DNA from 3 places in the Pseudomonas sp. BR20 genome. Region 2 is predicted to be linked to each of the others. Evidence: riboswitches for the same ligand, from Rfam matches in the RefSeq annotation. Region 2 holds a riboswitch; each other region holds the start of a gene.

The links. A riboswitch is a leader RNA that binds a small molecule or an ion and turns the genes downstream of it on or off. The one in region 2 is predicted to bind cobalamin.
Region 1: it holds a riboswitch for cobalamin, as region 2 does, so the genes downstream of both, cobO (cob(I)yrinic acid a,c-diamide adenosyltransferase) here and ACHPFG_RS17800 (CbtB domain-containing protein) in region 2, are expected to answer to the same signal.
Region 3: it holds a riboswitch for cobalamin, as region 2 does, so the genes downstream of both, ACHPFG_RS21615 (ABC transporter substrate-binding protein) here and ACHPFG_RS17800 (CbtB domain-containing protein) in region 2, are expected to answer to the same signal.

What each region holds. Positions count from the first base shown of each region.
Region 1 covers NZ_CP172012.1:5,046,475-5,050,842, forward strand. Annotated here, with positions in the region: gene ACHPFG_RS23180 (cobyrinate a,c-diamide synthase) at 1-1,313, opposite strand, end outside; gene cobO (cob(I)yrinic acid a,c-diamide adenosyltransferase) at 1,310-1,921, opposite strand; cobalamin riboswitch at 1,995-2,251, opposite strand; gene ACHPFG_RS23190 (PQQ-dependent sugar dehydrogenase) at 2,351-3,664, shown strand; gene ACHPFG_RS23195 (C40 family peptidase) at 3,738-4,274, opposite strand.
Region 2 covers NZ_CP172012.1:3,853,953-3,858,320, reverse strand. Annotated here, with positions in the region: gene nfuA (Fe-S biogenesis protein NfuA) at 1-32, shown strand, start outside; gene cobM (precorrin-4 C(11)-methyltransferase) at 283-1,029, opposite strand; gene ACHPFG_RS17810 (cobalamin biosynthesis protein) at 1,100-1,492, opposite strand; gene ACHPFG_RS17805 (CbtA family protein) at 1,489-2,193, opposite strand; gene ACHPFG_RS17800 (CbtB domain-containing protein) at 2,205-2,393, opposite strand; cobalamin riboswitch at 2,491-2,695, opposite strand; cobalamin riboswitch at 2,738-2,937, shown strand; gene cobW (cobalamin biosynthesis protein CobW) at 3,031-4,092, shown strand; gene cobN (cobaltochelatase subunit CobN) at 4,096-4,368, shown strand, end outside.
Region 3 covers NZ_CP172012.1:4,717,951-4,722,318, forward strand. Annotated here, with positions in the region: gene ACHPFG_RS21605 (M4 family metallopeptidase) at 1-1,005, opposite strand, end outside; gene ACHPFG_RS21610 (DNA/RNA non-specific endonuclease) at 1,135-2,064, shown strand; cobalamin riboswitch at 2,101-2,294, shown strand; gene ACHPFG_RS21615 (ABC transporter substrate-binding protein) at 2,411-3,421, shown strand; gene ACHPFG_RS21620 (FecCD family ABC transporter permease) at 3,418-4,368, shown strand, end outside.

The DNA of each region.
Region 1 (4,368 bases), 1.2 Mb from region 2:
GATAGGGTTTCAGCTCGGTCCGGCGCAAACAAGGCGGCTACCGCCGTCGGATTCGACGGGAAATAGAAGTGCACGTAAGAGGCGGTCATCCGCCCCTGTCGGAAGACCGCTTCGGCACCGCGCCCGCCGTTCGGGCTGAGGCCACGGGCAATCGGCTGGCACTCGGTGCTGGTCAGGGAATGATGATACGTGTGCCCGCGCAGCACGCCTTCCGGCAGTTCGACGCTTTGCAGGGCCAGGGCGGCCAGTTTCTTTTGCATCACCGCATCGCCTTGCAGCAGGCCGACCAGTTCGGCGCGGATGCCGTCGACATCGGTGAGCGAATCCAGCAGGTAGAGCATGCCGCCGCACTCGGCGAGCAAGGGCTTGCCGGCGGCATGGTGGTTACGAATAGCTTCAAGCATCGGGGTGTTTTCCGACAACGCCTGGTGATGAAGTTCCGGGTAACCGCCGGGCAAATAGAGACTGTCAGCCTCGGGCAGCTGGCGATCATGGATCGGCGAGAAAAACGTCAGTTCGGCCCCCATCGCTCGCAGCAGGTCAAGGCTGGCGCCATAGGTGAAGGCGAAGGCTTCGTCACGGGCCACCGCAATGCGTACACCGGCCAGCAACGGCTCGGCCGCGATCACTTCCGGCGCGGCGAAGGTCACCGGTGGCGGCAATGCGACTTCACAGCTGCTGCCCAATGCCTGGGCGGCGGCGTCCAGGCGCACGTCGAGATCGTTCAGCTCGCTGGCTTGCACCAGGCCCAAATGGCGGCTGGGCAGTTCGATCCCGGTTTCGCGGGACAGTGCGCCATACCAGCGCAGGCCTTCGGTCAGGCTGCCTTCCAGCAGTTGCGCATGGCGCAGGGTACCGACGCGGTTGGCCAGCACCCCGGCGAATGGCAGGTCCGGCTGATAGCGCGCCAGGCCCAGCGCCAGGGCGCCAAAGGTCTGGGCCATGGCGGTGCCGTCGATTACTGCGAGCACCGGCACGCCGAAGTGCCGCGCCAGATCGGCGCTGGACGGTGTGCCATCGAACAGGCCCATCACACCTTCGATCAGGATCAGGTCGGCCTCGCCCGCCGCTTCCCACAGCAGGCGACGACTTTCCTGCTCGCCCACCATCCACATGTCCAATTGATACACCGGCGCACCGCTGGCGCGCTCGTGGATCATCGGGTCCAAGAAGTCCGGGCCGCATTTGAACACGCGCACCTTGCGCCCCAGGTTGCGGTGCAAACGGGCCAGCGCGGCGGTGACGGTGGTTTTGCCCTGGCCGGACGCCGGTGCGGCGATCAGGACGGCCGGGCAATGACGGGGCTGATTCAAAGTTCGACGCCCTTCTGTGCCTTGATACCGGCCTGGAACGCGTGCTTGAGCATGCCCATTTCGGTGACGGTGTCGCCCATTTCGATCAGTTCAGGCTTGGCGCCACGGCCGGTGACCACCACGTGTTGCATCGGCGGACGGGCTTGCAGGTCGCTGAGAACCTGATCTAGGTCCAGGTAGCCATGCTTGAGGGCGATGTTCAGCTCATCCAGCACCACCAGGCCGATGGTGGGGTCTTGCAGCAGTTCACGGGAGACGGCCCAGGCGGCTTCGGCGGCGGCGATATCGCGTTGGCGGTCCTGGGTCTCCCAGGTGAAGCCTTCGCCCATCACGTGGAAACGCACCTGTTCGGGGAAGCGACGGAAGAACAACTCCTCACCGGTGCTGTTGCGCCCTTTGATGAACTGCACCACACCACACTGCATGCCGTGGCCCATGGCGCGCGCGAGCATGCCGAATGCGGAACTGCTCTTGCCTTTGCCGTTGCCGGTCAGCACCAGCAGCAAGCCGCACTCATTGGGGGAATTGGCGATGCGCTCGTCGATCACGGCTTTTTTGCGCAGCATGCGCGCCAGGTGGCGTTCGTCGCGGTCGGGGGTATCGGTCATGGCAGCTCTCCGTTGGGGCTGGACAAAAACGGCAGGCAGGAAAAAACAGACAGCCAAGCATCGCCCACCGTGATGCTGTTGGATGATCCAGGCCGGTCTCCGGGCTCATGAGTGGCGCGCTTGCTCATCTACAGAGCGAACACGCCGACGGCGCGCCTTCCCATATCGCGGGCGATACAGTGGCAAAAGGCACCGTCTTGACTCATTTACCGTTGCGGGGGCAGCGCCGGAATCGCGGCAGCACTGTGTACAAGTGCGCTCGCTCACCGGCTTCCCTGTTTCACTCGGTCGACCCATGGGTCACAGAGCACCTGGAACAAGCCGCGAAGGTTAGTGGGTTGGGGGTGGAGCGTCAATTAAAGCTGGCCTTGCACTTGAACCATCGCACCAGCGCCCTCCTCTACCCTTACAGGTATCAAGGAGAACACCATGCATAAAACCAGACTCGCCCTACTCATCATGCTCGCCGGCACCCTCGCCGCCTGCGGTGAAAGCTCCACCCTGCAGGTGTCCGACGGCACCGGGCCATCGCCCCAGCTACCGGAACCGAACAAAACCCTGATCCCCACCGTGAACATTGCCCCGGCAATCGGCTGGCCAGAGGGCGTGAAGCCAACCGCAGCGGCCGGCACCCAAGTAGCGGCGTTCGCTGAAGGCCTGGACCACCCGCGCTGGCTATATGTGCTGCCCAACGGCGATGTGCTGGTGGCGGAAACCAATGCGCCGCCCAAACCGGATGATTCCACGGGCATTCGCGGCTGGGTCATGGAGAAGGTCATGGGCCGCGCCGGTGCCGGGGTGCCAAGCCCGAACCGCATCACCCTGTTGCGCGATGCCGATCACGATGGCGTCGCCGAGACCCGCACGGTGTTCCTGGAAAACCTCAACTCGCCCTTCGGCATGACACTGGTCGGCAATGACCTGTACGTGGCCGATTCGGACAAGCTGTTGCGCTTCCCCTATCAAGCGGGTGAAACCGCGATCAAGGCGCCTGGCACCAAGGTGGTCGACCTGCCGGGCGGCAGCATCAATCACCACTGGACCAAGAACGTGGTCGCCAGCAAGGACGGCAGCAAACTGTATGTGAGCGTCGGCTCCAACAGTAACGTCGGCGAAAACGGTCTTGAAGCGGAACAGGGCCGGGCGGCTATCTGGGAAGTGGATCGCGCCAGCGGCCAGCACCGCATTTTCGCTTCCGGCCTGCGCAACCCTAACGGCATGGCCTGGGAACCCCAGAGCGGCAAGCTATGGACAGCGGTAAACGAGCGCGATGAGATCGGCAGCGACCTGGTGCCGGACTACATCACCTCGGTCAAGGATGGCGGGTTCTATGGCTGGCCCTTCAGCTATTACGGCCAGCATGTGGATGTGCGCGTCACACCGCAGAACCTGGACCTGGTGGCCAAGGCAATTGCGCCGGACTATGCGGTGGGGCCGCACACGGCGTCTTTGGGCCTGACGTTCGCCGAGGGCAGCAAACTCCCGGCGCCTTTCAGTAACGGCGCGTTCATCGGCCAGCATGGCTCGTGGAATCGCAAGCCACACAGTGGCTACAAGGTGATCTTCGTACCATTCGAGGGTGGCCAGCCTAAAGGTCAGCCGGTGGATGTGCTGACCGGGTTCCTCGACAAAGATGAGAAAGCCATGGGTCGGCCGGTGGGCGTGGTGATTGATCAGCAGGGGGATCTGCTGGTGGCGGATGATGTGGGGAATAAGGTGTGGCGGGTGTCGGCGGCTCAATAAACGCCTCCAGAAGCAACATAAAACCAATGTGGGAGGGGGCAAGCCCCCTCCCACATTTAGTTCGGTGTTTGGTTCAGGGATTACGTGCCAGGTTTGCTGGCAACACACGCTTGGCGCTCAGATAAGCATTCTGCCAATACGCCTTGGACAAGGTATCCAGCTTCACCGTACCGCCGGTTTGCGGTGCATGGACAAAGCGGCCTTCGCCCACGTAGATCCCGGCGTGGCTGACCTGGGAACCGCCACCGGTGGCGAAGAACAGCAAATCGCCGGTTTGCAGGTTCTGCTCACTGACATCCTGGGCGCGCATCACGATCAGTTCGCGGGTGGTGCGCGGCAGGGAGATGCCGGCGGCGTCGCGGAAGACAAAGCCGATCAGGCCGCTGCAATCAAAACCCGAGTCCGGCGTGTTGCCGCCCCAACGGTAAGGCGTGCCGACCAGGCCCAGCGCACGAAAGAGCACGTCTTCGGCCGCAGGCGAGAAATTCTGGGTGGAATAGTTGAATACCGGCTTGGGCTTGACCGCAACGGGAGCAGGCGGCGGCCGGCTGGCGCAGGCGCTGATCAGCGCGGCGCAGAGAATAAGGAGCAGGCGGGCTGTGGTCGACATGTGCAGAACAATCCTGGTCTGGATGCGGCTATCGCTGCCGAACGCTGAAAACCAGAACGCGCAAGCAAAGCTCGCGCGAACGGATTACAACAAT
Region 2 (4,368 bases):
ACCACACGCAGAAAGAAAACGCCTACTACTGAGTAAGGCGTTCACTGCGAACATAAAAAACGGCGCCCGTGAGCGCCGTTTTTTTATGCTTTTAATTCAAGCTCTTACACCATCTATCTAACAATAAAGATCAAGTGTGGGAGGGGGCTTGCTCCCGATAGCGGTGCCTCAGTCGTCTCATGAGGAAGCTGACACACCGCTATCGGGAGCAAGCCCTCTCCCACATTTTTTGTGTTTATTCAGTTTAATCAATGTTTTATTGGTTATTCGTGAAGTAAATAATCAAGGTCGATAAAGGTGCGCATGCCCGGCCCGATACAGTGATGACTCACTGAAACTGTCACTGGCCAGCACCCGGCCCACCACGATCAGCGCCGTACGCCGAAAGCCCTTGGCGGCGACTTTGTCGGCAACATCGCTGAGTGTGCCAACCACCCAATCCTGATCCGGCCATGTCGCCCGGTGCACCACCGCAATCGGGCAGTCCGCGCCATAGTGTGGCAGCAGTTCGGCGACGATCTTCTCCAGATGATTGACCCCCAGGTGAATCGCCATGGTCGTGCCATGCCGGGCCAGGCTGTCGAACTCTTCCCCGGCCGGCATGCTGGTTTTATCGGCGTAGCGGGTCAGGATCACGCTTTGGGCGATGTCCGGCAGGGTCAGTTCCGTTTCCAGCAACGCGGCGCAGGCTGCCACCGCCGTTACTCCGGGAATGATCTGGAAAGGGATGCCCAACTCACGCAAGTAACGGATCTGCTCGCCAATCGCGCCATACAGGCTCGGGTCGCCGGAGTGCACGCGGGCCACATCCTGGCCGTTGGCGTGGGCGGTGTTGATCAGTTCGATGATCTGTTCCAGGTGCAGTTCGGCGCTGTTGACCACCTGTTGCGCCTGATGTCCTTCCAGCACCGCCGCCGGCACCAGCGAGCCGGCATAGATGATCACCGGGCAACTGCGGATCAGGCGTTGGCCTTTGACGGTGATCAATTCCGGATCGCCGGGGCCGGCGCCGATGAAGTAGACGGTCATGGAGAATTCCTGTGCAAAAGCGGGCGAGCATGAAGATTGCTCATGATCGGGAAGGGCGATTATCGGGATTTTAGCTGGCGCAGGCCAATGCAAAGGTGGCCTGGGCGGTTTTCTGGCGAGTGATCAACAAGCGGGCAGGACCGCCGCAGAGCTGTTCGGCCAGGGCCAGGGCAGCGCTTTCCGCGATGCCATAACAGCCGGTATGGGCAAAGGCGACGTTGGATTTGTGGCTCAGCCGGTCTTCATACGCCGCCAGTTGCGCGGCGCTGAAGCACTGCAACGGCAGATTGAGCAAGCGGGCCAGGGCGAGCAACCCAGGCTCGTCCTGTTTACGGTCGATGCTGGCCAGTGCCGTGACACGCTGGCGCTCAATCCCGCCATTGGCGAGGGCGCTGTCAAACAGGCCCAGCAGGGTGTCTACATCACAACCCCGCTGGCAACCCAGGCCGACCACCAGGGTCATGCCGAGTATTGGTCGTCGCGGTTGCGGCGGAACAGCCAGGCACTGATCAGGCCGAGCGCCAGCCAGAACGCCACGTTGGTCAACTGCGAAGCGATCTTGAACTGCGCTTCGAGGGCTTCCGGCGCCAGCATGGAATGGGTTTCCGGCTGCGGCGCGCCGATCACATGCGGCACCACCAGGATCGCCACGCCTAGGACTTTCAGCAGCCAGTTGCGCCCAAACACGATCAGGGCAATACCGGCCGCCGTCGAGGCAGCGGTGCCGATCCACCAGATTTGCCGTTGCGCCAGGTCAGCGGCGGCAGTGCCCGGCAGCTCCGGTGGCAGGCCCAGGGTGGGCGCCAGTACAAAGGTGGCGTAACCGGCCAGGCCCCAGAGCAAGCCTTGGGCCGTACGGGTAGGGGCGCGCAGGGTATAGAGGCCGGCGAGCATCAGGGCGAAGCCGACGGCGACCACGAGGTTGCCGCCGGTGGTCGACAGCACGCGTTGCCAGCCGTCTGCCGGCTCCCAGGCTTCGGCGTCGTGGGTGTGCGCGGCGGCGCCCGCGGCGTGCTCATGCACGACTTCAGTCGCGGCTGGGGCCTTTTCAAAGGTTTCCGCCTGAAGAATCAGCGGCGCGACCCAGAAGCTTTGCAGCAAGGTCAGCAGCAGGGCGGCCAGCAAGCCGGTGAACCCTGCGGTTTGCGCAATACGCTTGATCATGTCGGCAGACCTCAGTGGCACGGGAACGCGGCGCTGTGGCGGGTATCGTGGGCCGCGTTGTGCACCGCCTCGATATGCGAGAAGCCGGCAAAATACACCAGGCACGCGCCGAGGATCGACGCACCGATGGCGGCGGTCAGGCGTTGGCTGAGGGTGGCGGAGCTGCTGGCGGTGTGCGAGGTGCTGCTGATGATCGACATGGCGCGTCCCTTTCAGGTGTCAGGGTGAAACGAGCGCATGCAAACCCCGCGAGCCAGGCACGCAGGGTTTTAACAGCGCCCGCCCACCGCGGGTTTGTTATTCGATGTTATTCGGGCCGGTCTCCGGGCTTGCGAGGGACACTGGGTCTATAAAGCGTCGCCTTCCCATGCCATACAGGCACAGTGGATCTGACGCTTCACTCGCTTACCGTTGCGGGGGCAGCACCGGACTCGTCATAACGCTATGACTCACCGGTTTCCCGTTTCACCCTGTGAAGGGCACCCGAAACAAGATGTGTAGGAGAGCATGGGCCGGGGACGGTAGTCAAATGCGGCGAGCCCCTGTAGCCTTGCACCTTCGAGGTTCTTCGGCCCAGGCCGAAGCTAAGAAGGGAACGCGGTCCAAGCCGCGGCTGCCCCCGCAACTGTGAAGGGTTTATCTGACTGCCACGCCACTGCCATTACGGCGGGAAGGCGCAGTCAGCGCCGGTCGCAAGACCCGCAAGCCCCAAGCCAGGAGACCTGCCTCGTCACCGATTTTCCAATTCAACCGGGCGGGGTGATCCGGTGACGAAATCTGCTGCTGCGCGCCGCCGCAGGGCCTATCGTCCCGTATGCCCGCCCCAAAGGGCATCCGATGAAAACACTGGCCAAACTCCCCGTCACCATCGTTACCGGCTTCCTCGGCTCGGGCAAAACCACCTTGCTGCGCCATATGCTCGACAACGCCCAGGGCCGTCGCATTGCGGTGATCGTCAACGAGTTCGGCGAGCTGGGCATCGACGGTGAGATCCTCAAGCAGTGCTCCATCGGTTGCACCGAAGAAGAGGCCAACGGCCGCGTGTACGAGCTGGCCAACGGCTGCCTGTGCTGCACGGTGCAGGAAGAGTTCTTCCCGGTGATGCGCGAACTGGTCGCCCGTCGCGGCGACCTCGACCATATCCTTATCGAAACCTCGGGCCTGGCCCTGCCAAAACCGTTGGTACAGGCCTTCCAGTGGCCGGAAATCCGCAGCGCCTGCACGGTTGATGCCGTCATCACCGTGGTCGACAGCCCGGCCGTGGCCGCCGGCACCTTTGCCGCGTTCCCGGACCAGGTCGATGCCCAGCGCAAACTCGACCCGAACCTGGACCATGAATCGCCGCTGCACGAGCTGTTTGCCGACCAACTGGCCAGCGCCGACCTGGTGATCCTCAACAAATCCGACCTGATCAGCGCCGAAGACCTGGCCCGTGTACGCCTGGAAGTCGCCGAAGAACTGCCGCCGGCTGTGAAGGTCATCGAAGCCAGCAGCGGTCGCCTGCCGTTGGATGTATTGATCGGTCTCGGCGCGGGTTCCGAAGAACATATCGACGGTCGCCATAGCCACCACGATCATCACCACGATGGTGAAGACGATCATGATCACGATGCCTTCGATTCCATCTCCATCGACCTGCCCCAAGCCGACGAGGCGCTGCTGCTCGACGCCCTGACCCAATTGGTGGTTCAGCACGGCATCCTGCGCGTCAAAGGCTTCGCCGCCATCCCGAACAAACCGATGCGCCTGCTGATCCAGGGCGTGGGCACGCGTTTCGACAAGCACTTCGACCGTGCCTGGGGCGCCGACGAAGCGCGCATCACACGGCTGGTGCTGATCGGCCAGGAGCTGGACGCGGCGGGCCTCGAAGCGCAACTGCGCGCCGCCCTCAGCGTTTAACCCATGCACCTGCTCAGGACTCAGCCCGGTGGTTTCGTCGCGGACGACAATATTGCCGACCTTGGCCAAACCCCCGCCGAACTGGTGATTCTGTGCAGCGGCGATTCCAGCCTGGCGCTGCTGGCCGAAGCGGCCCAGCAGTTGCCGGAGGACTACCCCAGCCTGCGCCTGGCCAACCCGATGCAGGTGCAGAACCATGCCTCGGTCGACCTGTATGTAGACGAAGTGCTGCGCCACGCCAAGGTCATCCTGATTTCGCTGCATGGCGGCATCGGT
Region 3 (4,368 bases), 860 kb from region 2:
GTTCGCGCCGTAGAGACGGCCGGCGATATCGTAGGTTATACGCGCGAAACGCAAAAAACCCGAGTTCGGCCGCAACCGCGCATCGCGCAGCGCGTCATACCAGATGCGCCCAGCGCGCTCCCAGGCAAACCCGCCTATCTTCGTCGCCACTTGATAGAACGCATGGTTGGGAATGCCGGAATTGATATGCACCCCGCCATTGTCCTCGTAGATCTGGACAAAGTCGTCCATATGCCCTGGCTGGGGGTCCTTGCCCAGCAGCTTGTCATCGAACGCCGTACCCGGGGCCTTCATCGAACGCAGAGCGGTGCCTTTGATCTTCTTGGTGAACAGCCCTTTGCCGATCAACCAGTCGGCGTCCTGGGCCGTTTGCTTCAACGCATACTGTTTGATCAGTGAGCCGAACACGTCCGACAGCGACTCGTTCAAGGCACCGGACTGATTGAAATACATCAGCTTGGCTTCGTCCTCGGTGACGCCATGGGCCAATTCATGGCCAATCACATCGAGGGCCACCGTGAAGCGATTGAATAACTGGTCATCGCCATCACCAAACACCATCTGGGTCGAGTTCCAGAACGCATTGTTATAGTTCTGGCCAAAGTGCACGGTGGCATCCAGCGCCATGCCGGCGTCGTCGATGGAGTTGCGGTCGAACACCTCTTCGAAAAAATCGAACGTGGCGCCCAAGCCGTCATAGGCTTCGTCCACGGCGGCGTCGCCACTGGCGGGCTGGCCTTCACCGCGGATCAGCTTGCCCGGCAGGCTGTCGGTGCCTTCGGCGCTGTAGATCGAGCGCCGTTTGCCGGCGCCCATCACCAGGGCCATGTGGGCCGGCCCCTTGGCGGGCACTGCGACCATGCGCAGCGAACGGAACGTGCTGTCCTTGGCGCGGGTGCGCAGCGCGATGTCGCGCTGGGCCTTATCACCGTGACGCGCGATCTGGTCGAGCATATACGGCGGAATCAGGCAGAAAATCGGGTTGCGGTGGTGGCGATCACACATTGGCTGGCTCCCTGTTGGCATATGGTGTAGCTCCGGTAACCGTTTGAGGATAGCCCCCCAGGGTTAACCCGTGTCATCAATTGTCATCAATCCATGTTGCAGTCGTGTTTATCCAAGGAGGACTTACCCATGCCAGCCCGCAAAGCCAAAATCGACCTTTCGCACCGCCCACGACTCGCCGATCTGCGCCCGTTGATCGCGGTCAAGCCCGCGCTGATGGAAGCCCGGGCGGCAACGCCCCGTGTCACCGCCGCCAAGGATCTACAGGACCGACGCGGCTACGCGGAGGATTTTCTCAGCAGCTTCGTGGTGCCCTGGCCCACCGCCGATGAAGCATTGGCGGATGACGTACAACCGCTGCGGCTGGACTACACGCATTTCTCGGTGACGATGTCCCGTTCCCGACGACTGGCGCTTTACGTGGGGGTTAATATCGACGGCGGGCAGCATGTGGAGATAATCCGCAGCAACGACACCTGGGCCTACGATGGTCGCCTGCCGATCAGCGCGCAGGTAGGCGAAGCGCTCTACACCAACAATGGCCTGGATCGCGGCCACCTGGTACGGCGCCAGGACCCCAACTGGGGCGACGAGGCGAAAACGGCCAACCTCGACACCTTCCACTTCACCAACTGCTCGCCGCAGATGAGCGGGTTCAACCAGAAGACCTGGCTGGAACTGGAAGACTACATCCTCAATAACACGCAACGTTGGAAAGCCCGGGCAACGGTGTTCAGCGGCCCGGTGTTCGCCGACGATGACCGCGTCTACCGAGGTATCAAAATCCCCAAGGCGTTCTGGAAAGTGGTGGCCTACCTCAGCGATGACGGCAAACCCTCTGCCAGTGCCTATATGATCGACCAAAGCCGCGAACTGGGTCAGCTCGACCTGATGTTCGGCCAGGTCAGGACCTACCAGCGGAGCGTGATCCAGATCGAACAATTGACCGGCATCCGCTTCGCCAACCTGGCGGACTACGACGGCTTCAGCAACGAAGAGCGCGCCACAGGCACGCGAATCGAAGCGCTGATCCAGGGCCCTGAGGATATTCGTGTCTGACTGGGCGCCCCTCGGGCTGTATCGCCTCGCCCTAATCAACTACCATACCGCGCCGGTTCCCAAACGGGACTAATAGGGAATCCGAAGCGCGGTATGCCGCGTCAATCGGAACTGCCCCCGCAACTGTAGATGCCGAGCCTGCTCCCCACTGCCACTGGACCACGTCCGGGAAGGCCGGAGCGTGGCGACGACGCATCAGTCAGGAGACCTGCCGGCCCAGCAAAATCACTAACCGGCGGGGTGTCCGGGAAGGACATCCTTACCTGCCCGACCGGCAGTGTTCGAGGGCGTATTTCCGAACCGTACCTCCCCTGTTCCCACGTACGGTTCACACGGAGATTGCCTCATGCTGCCACGCGTTACCGCCCTGATCAGTGCCCTGGGTTTCTGCGCCCTGGCCCAAGCCGCGCCAACTCAATACCCGCTGACCCTGGAAAACTGCGGCAGCACCCTCACCTTCCCGCAGGCGCCCGCGCGCAGCGTGACCATCGGCCAGGCCGCCACCGAAATGCTCTATGCCCTCGGTGTGGCTGACCGCGTGGTCGGCACCTCGCTGTGGTTCAACAGCGTGTTGCCGCAGTTCAAGGCACAGAACGACAGCATCGAGCGCCTGGCCAACAACGAGCCCAGCTTTGAAGCGGTGATCGCCAAGCGCCCGCAACTGGTGGCCGCCGAGCTGGAATGGGTGGTGGGCCCGCAAGGCGTGGTCGGTACCCGCGAGCAGTTTCACGAACTGAAGATCCCCACCTACCTGCTGCCCTCCGACTGCGAAGGCAAGGACAACCTGGTGGGCGCCGACGGCACGCGACTGGAGCCGTTCCGTATCGAGACGATCTACAAGAGCATCAGCCAGCTGGCGCAGATTTTCGACGTACAGGATCGCGGCCAACACCTGAACGACGCGCTCAAGGCGCGCCTGGCCAAATCCGTGGCCACCGTGCAGAGCAAAGGCCTCAAGCAGGCGAGCGCGCTGGTGTGGTTTTCCAGCGCCGAAATGGCCAGCGACCCGTACGTGGCCGGCCACAAGGGCATTCCCGAATTTATGCTCGAAACCCTCGGCCTGCACAATGTGGTGCAGTCCGATGAAGAGTGGCCCGCCGTCGGCTGGGAAACCCTCGCCAAGGCCAACCCGACCTTCCTGGTGATCGCCCGCATGGACCGCCGCCGCTACCCCGCCGACGACCATGAAAAGAAACTCGCCTTCCTGCGCAGCGACCCGGTCACGCGCAACATGGACGCGGTGAAAAACAACCGCATCATCATCCTCGACGCCCTGGCGCTGCAGGCCAGCATCCGCACGTTCGATGGCCTGGAACAACTGGCCACGGCCATCGACGGCTACGACCTGCCGAAATGATCCGGACCTTACTCGCCCTGGCGCTATTGCTGATCGCCGTGCTCGCCGGCGTGGCCATCGGCGAAACCGCCATCTCGCCCCAGGTGGTGCTTCAGGTGCTCGCCAACAAGCTGTGGGCGGCCGGTTACGTGCTGGACCCGATCGATGAAGGCGTGGTGTGGAACTACCGCCTCACCCGTGCCCTGGTTGCCGCCGCCTGCGGGGCCGGGCTGGCGACCTGTGGGGTGATTTTGCAGTCGTTGCTGCGCAACCCATTGGCCGATCCGTACCTGCTGGGCATCAGCGCCGGGGCTTCGACGGGCGCGGTGTTGGTGGCGTTGATGGGCGTGGGCGGCGGGCTGGTTTCACTCTCGGCCGGCGCCTTTGTCGGCGCGATGGCGGCGTTTGCGCTGGTGATCCTGCTCGCACGGGCCAGTGGCTCATCCAGCGGCACCGGGCAGATCATCCTCGCGGGCATCGCCGGGTCGCAGCTGTTCAATGCGCTCACCGCGTTCCTGATCACCAAGTCGGCCAGTTCCGAACAGGCCCGCGGCATCATGTTCTGGCTGCTGGGCAACCTCAGCGGCGTGCGCTGGCCGTCGGTGTGGCTGGCGGTGCCGGTGGCGGTCACCGGCCTGGCGGTGTGCCTGTGGCATCGTCGTGCGTTGGATGCGTTTACCTTCGGCAGCGATTCGGCGGCGTCCCTGGGCATCCCCGTGCGCCGCGTGCAGTTTGTGCTGGTGGGGTGCGCGGCGCTGGTGACGGCGGTGATGGTGTCGATTGTGGGCTCCATCGGCTTTGTCGGCCTGGTGATCCCCCACGCGGTGCGCCTGCTGCTCGGCACCGGGCATTCGCGCCTGCTGCCCGCCAGTGCGCTGGGCGGGGCACTGTTCCTGATTGCGGCCGATGTACTGTCGCGCACCTTGATCAAGGGCCAGGTGATTCCGGTCGGCGTGGTGACGGCACTG